One region of the Heyndrickxia sp. MSNUG genome, then DNA from elsewhere that is predicted to be linked to it. Evidence: predicted binding sites of a transcription regulator. Region 1 holds the regulator's gene; the other holds the start of a gene.
What was found. The regulator LexA, encoded in region 1, represses DNA repair genes until DNA is damaged. The targets are predictions, from matches to a motif close to CGAACATATGTTCG.
Positions count from the first base shown of each region.

Region 2: the regulator LexA is predicted to act here: its motif matches at 2,068-2,081, upstream of addB (helicase-exonuclease AddAB subunit AddB).

Region 1 is NZ_CP150978.1:1,957,483-1,962,126, forward strand. It holds gene AABM38_RS09610 (ATP-dependent DNA helicase) at 1-1,332, shown strand, start outside; gene AABM38_RS09615 (hypothetical protein) at 1,406-1,633, opposite strand; gene AABM38_RS09620 (DUF3934 family protein) at 1,864-2,010, shown strand; gene lexA (transcriptional repressor LexA) at 2,134-2,757, opposite strand; gene yneA (cell division suppressor protein YneA) at 2,911-3,228, shown strand; gene AABM38_RS09635 (YneB family resolvase-like protein) at 3,257-3,919, shown strand; gene AABM38_RS09640 (DUF896 domain-containing protein) at 3,981-4,214, shown strand; gene tkt (transketolase) at 4,451-4,644, shown strand, end outside.
Region 2 is NZ_CP150978.1:1,308,648-1,313,291, reverse strand. It holds gene addB (helicase-exonuclease AddAB subunit AddB) at 1-1,942, opposite strand, end outside; gene AABM38_RS06460 (MFS transporter) at 2,201-3,361, shown strand; gene AABM38_RS06455 (class I adenylate-forming enzyme family protein) at 3,538-4,644, opposite strand, start outside.

The sequences.
Region 1 (4,644 bases):
GAATGGCGCCATCGTTGCGGCCAAACATTGAATCGCGATTACTACCGCCATGCTGGCGATTTAATCATTTGTTCCCATGACTTTTATATGGAACATGTCTGGACAAAGGAGTCTCGTAAAAGAGAAGGACAAATGCCGCTTCTGCCTGAAGCGAGCACGGTTGTTTTTGATGAGGGTCACCTGCTTGAGTTTGCAGCCCAAAAAGGACTTACTTATCGGTTTAACTCCCAAACGCTGACGACCGTCCTTACAGGATATATGCATCAGGATGTTAGGGAAGAGTCGCTTTATTTAATCGAAGATATATTAGAGCTTCACGATGCATGGTTCGATCTCCTTGTTGACAACTCAGTGGCCGTTGAAGGATCTAATCGAAAAGAGGTTCCGCTTCTCGCCAGTATCAGGAAAACTGCTGAAACCCTTGAGAAAAAGGTAAGTGATTTGATGGATCAGCTCGTTTTTGATGCTGAATTATTCGTCATTGATGATTACCATTTGAAAATCATGGAAGAGTATTTGGAGTTCTTTGCATATGGTTTAGGAATTTTCCTAAAAAATGATGAAGGGATCTTCTGGCTTGAGGAGAATGAGGTTCAAACGTCATTGGTGATTATGCCGCGATTAGTAGAAGAAATTTTGAAGAAGGAAGTCTTTTCGCAAAATATTCCTTTTGTTTTTTCTTCAGCTACATTATCCCAGGCTGGTGACTTTAGTTATATTGCTAAAAGCCTTGGTATAGAACAGTTTTCTTCCTTTACAGTGGCTTCTCCGTTTGATTATGAAGCGCAGATGAAGATGGATGGACATATTCAGACAGATGAAACGAATAAATGGCAGCAGATTGGCGCTGACTTATTAGACCAAAATGGAAAATCTCTTGTGTTATTTTCATCCACTCAGGAAATGGAACGCTTTAGGTCATGGTCTGCTCAACGGCAATGGCCATTTTCCATTCTTTTTGAGGGAGACAGAGAAATAAGTGAAACCGTAAAGGCCTTCCAAAGCGAGTATACAACAGTACTATGTTCTTATAGTCTGTGGGAAGGTTTGGACGTTCCAGGAGAATCATTAATGCAGGTGATTATTTCTTCCTTGCCGTTCCCTCCACATGACCCTGTTTTCCAAGCGAAGCGGAAGCATGCAGCGAACGTATCTGCAGAGATAGATCTACCCTATATGCTGCTGCGTTTAAGGCAGGGAATGGGCCGTTTGATTAGGAGCAGCCAGGATTCGGGAATTATACATCTGTGGCTAAAAGCTGACCAAAAGGAAGCCTATTTAAATGAAATCGTAAAAGTTCTTCCTGTTCAGAATGTAAACTGGCACGAATAAATATCAAAATGAAAAAGAATCCCGGAAGAAGAATATCACCGGGATTCTTTTCAGCTAATTAGGTGTAGTTAAATTAAAACAAGCATCCACATCTTCTGTGGCGGCGGTGATCACGATCGTCACGATCATCACGATCACGATCACGATCATCCTGAATTCCTTCTAAGTCCTCGATAATACAACGGCGCACTGCACGGCAAAGATCATCAAAGTCAATTGTTGCTCTTACTTGGTTACGGTCCCTATCCCTGTTAGGGAAAAAAACATTAGAAACATCGTTGTTATTTCGGTTGCATCCCATTTGTTTCAACTCCTTCCCTTGAAGATACAATATGTTATGTAATCATGGACAAGATGCTAGGGGTTCTGCCTACTTTATCTCAAAATGTGCTACTCTCACAGGGAGAGATCTTTTATTTGAAGAAAAAAGTATGCCTGAAGAGGCCTTGAGACATAAAATCGTTGTAGCGGACAATAGTAATAAATACATGCACCATAAATACTGGAATTAGAATGAAGGAGTTGATAAACATGAGTAAAGCGAAGAGTAAAGGCGGAACAGGACGAGGTACAGGTAAAAAGGGATGGAACAGATGGCAATCAAGCGCGAATAAAGCCAAAAGTGCTAAGCCTTATAAAAGTAAAGGTGTAAAACACCAGGATAAAACAGAAGAATAATGAAGAGGCTAACCTGCAATTGACAGGATTAAGGGAGAATCAGAAGGTTCTATTATCAGCAAAACATCTATTTTAATAGATTCATATGCATGAAAAAAGCAAGCGGAAAGCCGCTTGCTTTTTTTAATGCATATGACGGTATACTCCGATCACTTTGCCCAGGATTGAAACGTTGCGGAGGATAATTGGATCCATGGATGAATTTTCTGGCTGAAGCCTGAAATAATCCTTTTCCTTGAAGAAACGCTTAACTGTTGCTTCGTCTTCTTCTGTCATCGCAACAACGATATCCCCATTGTTGGCTGTTTTTTGCTGCTTAACTATGACATAATCGCCATCAAGGATACCGGCTTCGATCATACTGTCTCCCATGATTTCAAGCATGAACACTTGTTCATCATGAGGTACTAGACGATCAGGAAGAGGGAAATACTCTTCAACATTTTCGATTGCCGTAATCGGCATACCCGCAGTTACTTTACCAACGACCGGTACGTTGACAACATTATATTTAGGGATACGGCTATCATCTTCTATTTCAAGGATTTCGATTGCGCGCGGCTTTGTAGGATCGCGCCTGATCAAGCCCTTGCTTTCAAGTCTAGCTAAATGTCCATGGACAGTGGAGCTGGAGGCAAGGCCCACCGCTTCGCCAATTTCGCGTACGGATGGTGGATATCCTTTTTTCTTGACTTCACCTTTAATGAACTCAAATATGTCTTGTTGCCGTTTCGATAACTTCGTCATATTCACGCACCTCGTATATTTTCTTGTCCTTATTATACCATGTCCTCTATTTAGATACAAACATAAGTTCGAATAATTAGTTGACACGAAACAAACGTTCGTTTTATAATAAAATCAAATAAACGAACATACATTCGCTAAGAGGTGCTGAACATGAAAAAACTTTGGGAAAACTATTCATATGCCATCATCCTGCTTGCTGTCAGCTTGATTTTTTCGCTTGTGGCGAAAGCTCATTTAAATAATACCGACGATGCATACATAACTGTTACTATAGAAGAAGGGCAATCGTTATGGGAGATTGCCGAAACATATGCAGATGAACATAATCTTTCAGAAAACGAGTTCGTTAGCTGGGTTCAGAAAAAAAATGGAATTGCAGGCGAAGTAATCTATCCTGGCGATGAACTTGTGATCCCTGTAATGGCTGAACAATTAGAGCCTACACAGATTGCAGGAGCAGAAAGATAAACTAAGCAAAGCGAAATAAGGTGACATCATGAAAGCAATTATTTATTGCCGCGTAAGTACGACTAAAGAAACACAGGAAACCTCATTGACGAGGCAGGAGGAGGAACTGATCCGCCTTGCTGACAGCTGCGGCTTCGAGGTAGAAAGAATCATTAAGGAACAGGCAAGCGGATATGATCTTGAAAGAGAAGGTATATTGGAACTTCTCGAACTTATAAAAGATAAATCAATCGGAGCACTTTTGATCCAGGATGAAACCCGTCTTGGCAGAGGAAATGCTAAGGTCGCCATTCTACACTGCATTTTAAAAGAAGAAATTAAGCTTTACAGTATTTCGCACAATGGTGAGCTTCAGCTTTCAGAATCAGATTCGATGGTGCTTCAAATTGTGAGCATGGTCGAAGAATATCAAAGAAAAATCCACAATATAAAAATTAAAAGAGGGATGCAGCGGGCTATTGAGCACGGATATAAGCCCCAGCGGAACTTAAAAAATCAAGGTGATCATTCTGGGAGAGAACGGAAAGATATGCCAATCGAAGAGATTGTCAAGCTCAGGAATAATGGTCTTACCTTTGCCGAGATTGCAGCAACATTAAGAGGCTTTGGATTCAATGTTTCAAAAGCAACTGTTAATCGCAGATACCTTGAATACATAGAGTCAATCGAGGAGGAATCTCCTTCCTTGTAAAAATCACTTGTTTCTAGTAACATGACTGTTAACGTAACTTTTTTACAAAGGAGCTTTACCAATGCTATCTAGTGATAAAATTGCCAGAATTAATGAATTGGCACGAAAAGCAAAAGCATCAAAGTTAACTGAGGAAGAGGCAAAGGAACAAACGAAGCTTCGTGCAGAATATCTGCAATCTTTCCGTTCTTCCATGCTTAATACATTAAAGGGTGTAACTATTGTTGACCCAGCTGGGAATGATGTTACTCCTGGTAAGTTAAAAGAATTTCAAAACAAAAATAAGCTTCATTAATAGAGGTCATCCAAAGGGATACATATTTTTGTATCCTTTTTCTTTTTTAAAGGTAGTAAGAACAGTATGTTAAACAGTGTAACTCCGTGGGTTTTGTTACATACTTTATGGCATTTGTGTCAAAATAAATAACTATACGGCCTTTTCTGTCTCCTTCAGGCACAATTTGTTGTATAATAATTATTCTCGCTATAATATTAAGATTGTAGTCAGTACTTATAGAAAGGATGTATTTAATGTTTAATAAAATTGATATGCTTTCAATTGATTCAATTCGTACTTTATCGATTGACGCAATTGAAAAGGCAAATTCCGGACACCCTGGCATGCCAATGGGAGCAGCTCCGATGGCATACACACTTTGGACACGATACATGAACATCAACCCTAAAAATCCTGAATGGTTTAACCGTGACCGTTTTGTATTATC
Region 2 (4,644 bases), 650 kb from region 1:
TGAAATTCTCATCGAGCAATTTCGTCCGGCTTCCCGGAGCAAGCTTAACTCCCTTTGAATGCAGAAGATCGCGGTCATCATCGCCAAATATGCCATCTTCGGACATCTTGGCAGGAAGGACGCCTTCGTTAACACCAATGACAAACGCCACCTTGATATCGGCAAGCCTCGTTTTTTCAATGTCAGCGACAAGAACCTGGTCAATCGCTGGAGGAATCAGTGAAAACTTCAGTGATTCAAAACCAGCATCAAGGATTGTGACGAACTGCTTAGGGGCAACCTTGCTGTCTCCGAGCATTTCCACAAACTGATCGAGCAGGTCAATAACAGCATTCCACGCCTGTTCATGCTCCCTTGCTTCGACGAGCCTTCCTTCCTGTTCAGAAGCCATCCTCCATAGTTCAAGCTTAGCTGGAATATCAAGCTCCTCCATGAACAAATACACCGCTTCAGACAGTTTACGTCCGGTGTCAGCTCTCTTCAGTCTCCGGGCCATCCTCATCAGCGGCGCTGTTATCAGCAACCTCAGGTCATTTAGCTCCTGTTCAGTCTGCTTTTCAGCATCAGTCTGTACAGCACCGTCATATTCAAGGCCTCTGATCCGCCTGTATTTCCATCGATCCTTTTTCGTCCATTTTTCACCCTGTATTCCATACGCAAGAACATAGTTCTCAAGCACGTCCATCTGTTCGCGCATTTTATGAATATCTGCTCCAGACGGAAATAACAGGTCCGTTTTAACCGCCCTGAAAATCGGTTCATAACGCCAGTTCCCTAAAACCGTTTCCAGACTTGAACGAACAAGCTCAACCAGCGGATGGTTCAGCATATTTCTTTTCTGGTCGATAAAGTAAGGAAGTCCATAGTCATCGAAAATCGTTTCGAGCACTTCCCGATATTCGTTTCCTCTCATAAGTACAGCGATATCCCGGTATCGATAGCCTTTTTCTCTTGCAAGTCCGCGAATTTTCCGGGCTACACCTTCCATTTCTGCCCTTCTGTTGGCTGCCTGGGCAATATGGATCGCCGCCTCGCCGTTAAACCTTGTGGCTGGCCTGGAATCAAATTCCTTCTCGAGATGCTTCAAAGACTCCTCATGCCATCGCTTCTGTTCTGTCAAAATAACTTCTTCTTCCAGGACATAGCCTTTTGTCTTGATTAATTCATGCAAGTTATGACATGTTTCACCGGTAACCCTGAACAAGTCCAGCTCATCTGGCTGTCCATCTTTATAATTCTCATCAACTGGCAAGGTGACGGTTACCCTTTTACATGTACCAATTAATTGATCAATAATCATCAGTTCAAGCGGAGTGAAACTGTAAAAACCATCTATATATACTTCTGCATTCTTTAAATACTCAGATGCAGGCACTTTTTCGGCAAGGAGCCTAAAGTAATCCTCTGAGTCAATGTATTTGCCAAAAAGTTCATCTTCAAATTGCCTGTAAACAAGTTCCAAGTCATGGATTTTATCGCCAAGTGCCTTATTGGCATCAGAATGACCTGCCATTTTTCCGGCCAGCTCTTCCGGCTTGACTGCATAACGCTTAAACTCGATCAGCATTTGTTCCATTTGCTGGACAAAGCCATTTTTGTCAGCTGCTTTTTGAAAGATCTTCAGTTCATCTTTCTTATCCTCAATTATCTTGCGGATCATCATGCTGATTCCGACACTATCCAAATGCTGGCGTGTAAAACCGCCTGTTTCCTGAAGCACCCTCCAGGCAAGACGAGGAAAGCTGTACACCTGCGCCCTGATCATTCCCCCGAGCTCTGGATCGGTTGATAACCGATATTCTGACAAGAACGACATTTGTTCAGGAACAAGATAGATGACTGGGTCTCCCTGCGGATCAGCAATAAGCCTGTCCTTAATTTCCTGAATGATCAGCTCGGTTTTCCCGCTCCCTGAGCGCCCTAATACCAAACGTACAGACATCTGACTTCCCCTTTCTCCCTATGAAAATAAAAGTCTCTTAAGCTGATGATAGCATAGAAATTTTCTTTATATAAAAATTGAAAAAGGCGCTTCGATTCATGCGCCTTTGAATGTATTCCTGCTGCCAAACAATTGTTCTGTATATAATTTAATTATACCTTTTTTCCCCCTTGTTTTGGAAGCAAAGAGTCCGTTAATTTTTCCCAAACAACCTGCAATCCGATGGGCAAAAGCATATAGTAATGTTGGCAGGTGATCATGATGAAATCCATTACCTTTTTTCAAAAAGTGTCTATCCTTCTTACGATAAGTGCAATTATGGTTGCAAGCAATATTTATACGTTAATCCCGATCTATTCCATCCTGGCGGACAATCTTGCCATTGATGAATCCCACGTCGTCTTAGCTGGCGGGTTGTTTACCTTTTTCTATGCATGCGGGCTTCTTTCCTTTGGACCGGTTTCTGACTTTACTGGCCGCAGGAAAATCCTCGTCTATGGACTGTTGGCATCTGCGCTGACAACTCTTGCTGTCGGCTTTTCCACCGGCTCGATCAGCCTCTGGGTTACTCGCTCGCTGCAGGGACTGACTCTTGCAACCTTTGCTTCTGTCGCATTCGCTTATACTTATGATTTATTCACCTTCAAACAAAGGACAATTCTTGTCGTTTTGATCAATACAGGCTTTTTAATCGCCGGCATCTTCGGACAGGTCGCCAGCGCTTTTCTTGCAAGTCTGTATTCCTGGAACAGTGTTTATCTATTTTTCTCTGGTGTCTATTTTGTCCTGTTTGTGATTGGTTTCTTTTTGCTAAAAGAATCTCCAAGACAAGAAGTGGAAAGCAGACCGCTATGGAGGGTTTTTTTCAACTTATTATCCGATTCGCGCTTATTGAAATGCTATATCATTACGTTTTCGCTTCTATTTTCAATCATTGCATTTTACGATTCAATCGGCAGGTCCTTTGCCGGCCCGCCCTCTGACCTGATGATGATCCGGTTAGTTGGCTTGATTGGTGCTTCCTTATCGCTTTTTACCGGGAAAATGATGGATCGATGGGGAGAATTGCGGACATTGATTGTCGGCCTGGCAATTGGTGCCACAAGTGCGTTCCTTCTGCTGTTGCTTCATTCCACGCTTCACTTAGTCGTTTTTTCCATTTTTTTCGTTTCCTCCATCTCACTTGTGATACCGACAGCCATAACCTTGATTGGTTTTTATGGCAGCAGACAGCGGGCCAAAGCACTTTCGCTCTATTCTTTCATCCTATTGAGCGGTGCAAGCCTCGCACCGCTAGTGGCAGCTCTGTTATCATTCAAAGGGGTCATGCTGCTGCTATCATCATTGTTTTTATTTAACATCGTCCTGTGCTTTTTCATAAAAGAAGAAAAGGCATTTCAATCAGCTGATGCCAATTGAAATGCCTTTTCATTTAACTGCCGACCTATCCGTCTATCGAAATGCTGTTTCGGTTGGATATTCCGAACTCTACGGATATATTCCGAAACTCACCCCATATATTCCGGAATTTTTTAATTTATTCCGAAATAACGGCCATATATTCCGGAAATTCCAAATATATTCCGGAATCAGATTTAAATGACAGGTTTCTGCTTTTCAGCGTTTTTAGCCAAGGCATTACTTTTCAGCAGTTTCTTATCGATTTTACCAACATGTGTTTTTGGCATTTGAGCAATGAAATGGATATGCTTTGGGACTTTGTAGCCGCCGAGTTTTTGTCTGCAATAATCTTTGACCTCTGCCTCTTCAAGGTCGCTTTTCTCCTCACGTACAATAAAGGCTGTGACAACCTCACCCCATTTATCATCGGGCATCCCAATTATAGCTGCCTCCTGAATCGATGGATGTGAACATAGCCAGTGCTCGATTTCAAGCGGAAAAACATTTTCTCCGCCGGTAATGATCATTTCTTTTTTCCGGCCGACAATATAGAAATAGCCGTCCTCATCCTTTTTAGCCAGGTCACCAGTATATAACCAGCCATCTCTTAATGTGTCTTCCGTTGCTTCTTTATTATTCCAATAGTAGGAAAAAGCGTGATTCCCTTTTATCGCCAGTTCCCCGACCTCGCCGGGAATTGTTTCAAAGCCTTCTTCGTTTATGATTCTGACATCATGAAAGAGCATCGGCTTGCCGACAGACCCTCGTTTTACTTCAGCCTCTTCCGGATCAATAAAAAAGTTATTTGGCCCAGCTTCCGTCAAGCCGTAGCCTTCCTTGAACGCCATCCTCTTCCGCTTGAAAGTCTCGTAGATATCTAGCGGACAAGGCGCACCCCCTGACAAAAATACTTTCATATCCTTGAACTCAGCTTTGTAAAAGAGTTCGGATTTCACGAGCATATGATACATTGTCGGTACAAACAGGACGATTGTACACTTGAATTTTATTAAATTTTCAATGGCTTGTTCCGGGACAAATTCCCTCGCAATAATCATTTGTCCACCAGCCATCAGTATAGGAATCGAAAGCGCGTTAAGTCCGCCTGTATGGAACAACGGCAAATAAGTCACCGTCTTGTCTTCATTCGTCAGGTTCCAGCTGGTAATCGTGGAAATCCCATTCCAAATGATCGCCCGGTGTGACAGGACTGCCCCTTTCGGTTTTCCGGTCGTTCCGCCAGTATAGATCATCGCCAGCGGGTCTTCCTCGTCCACTCCGATGTTCTGAAACTTTGAATT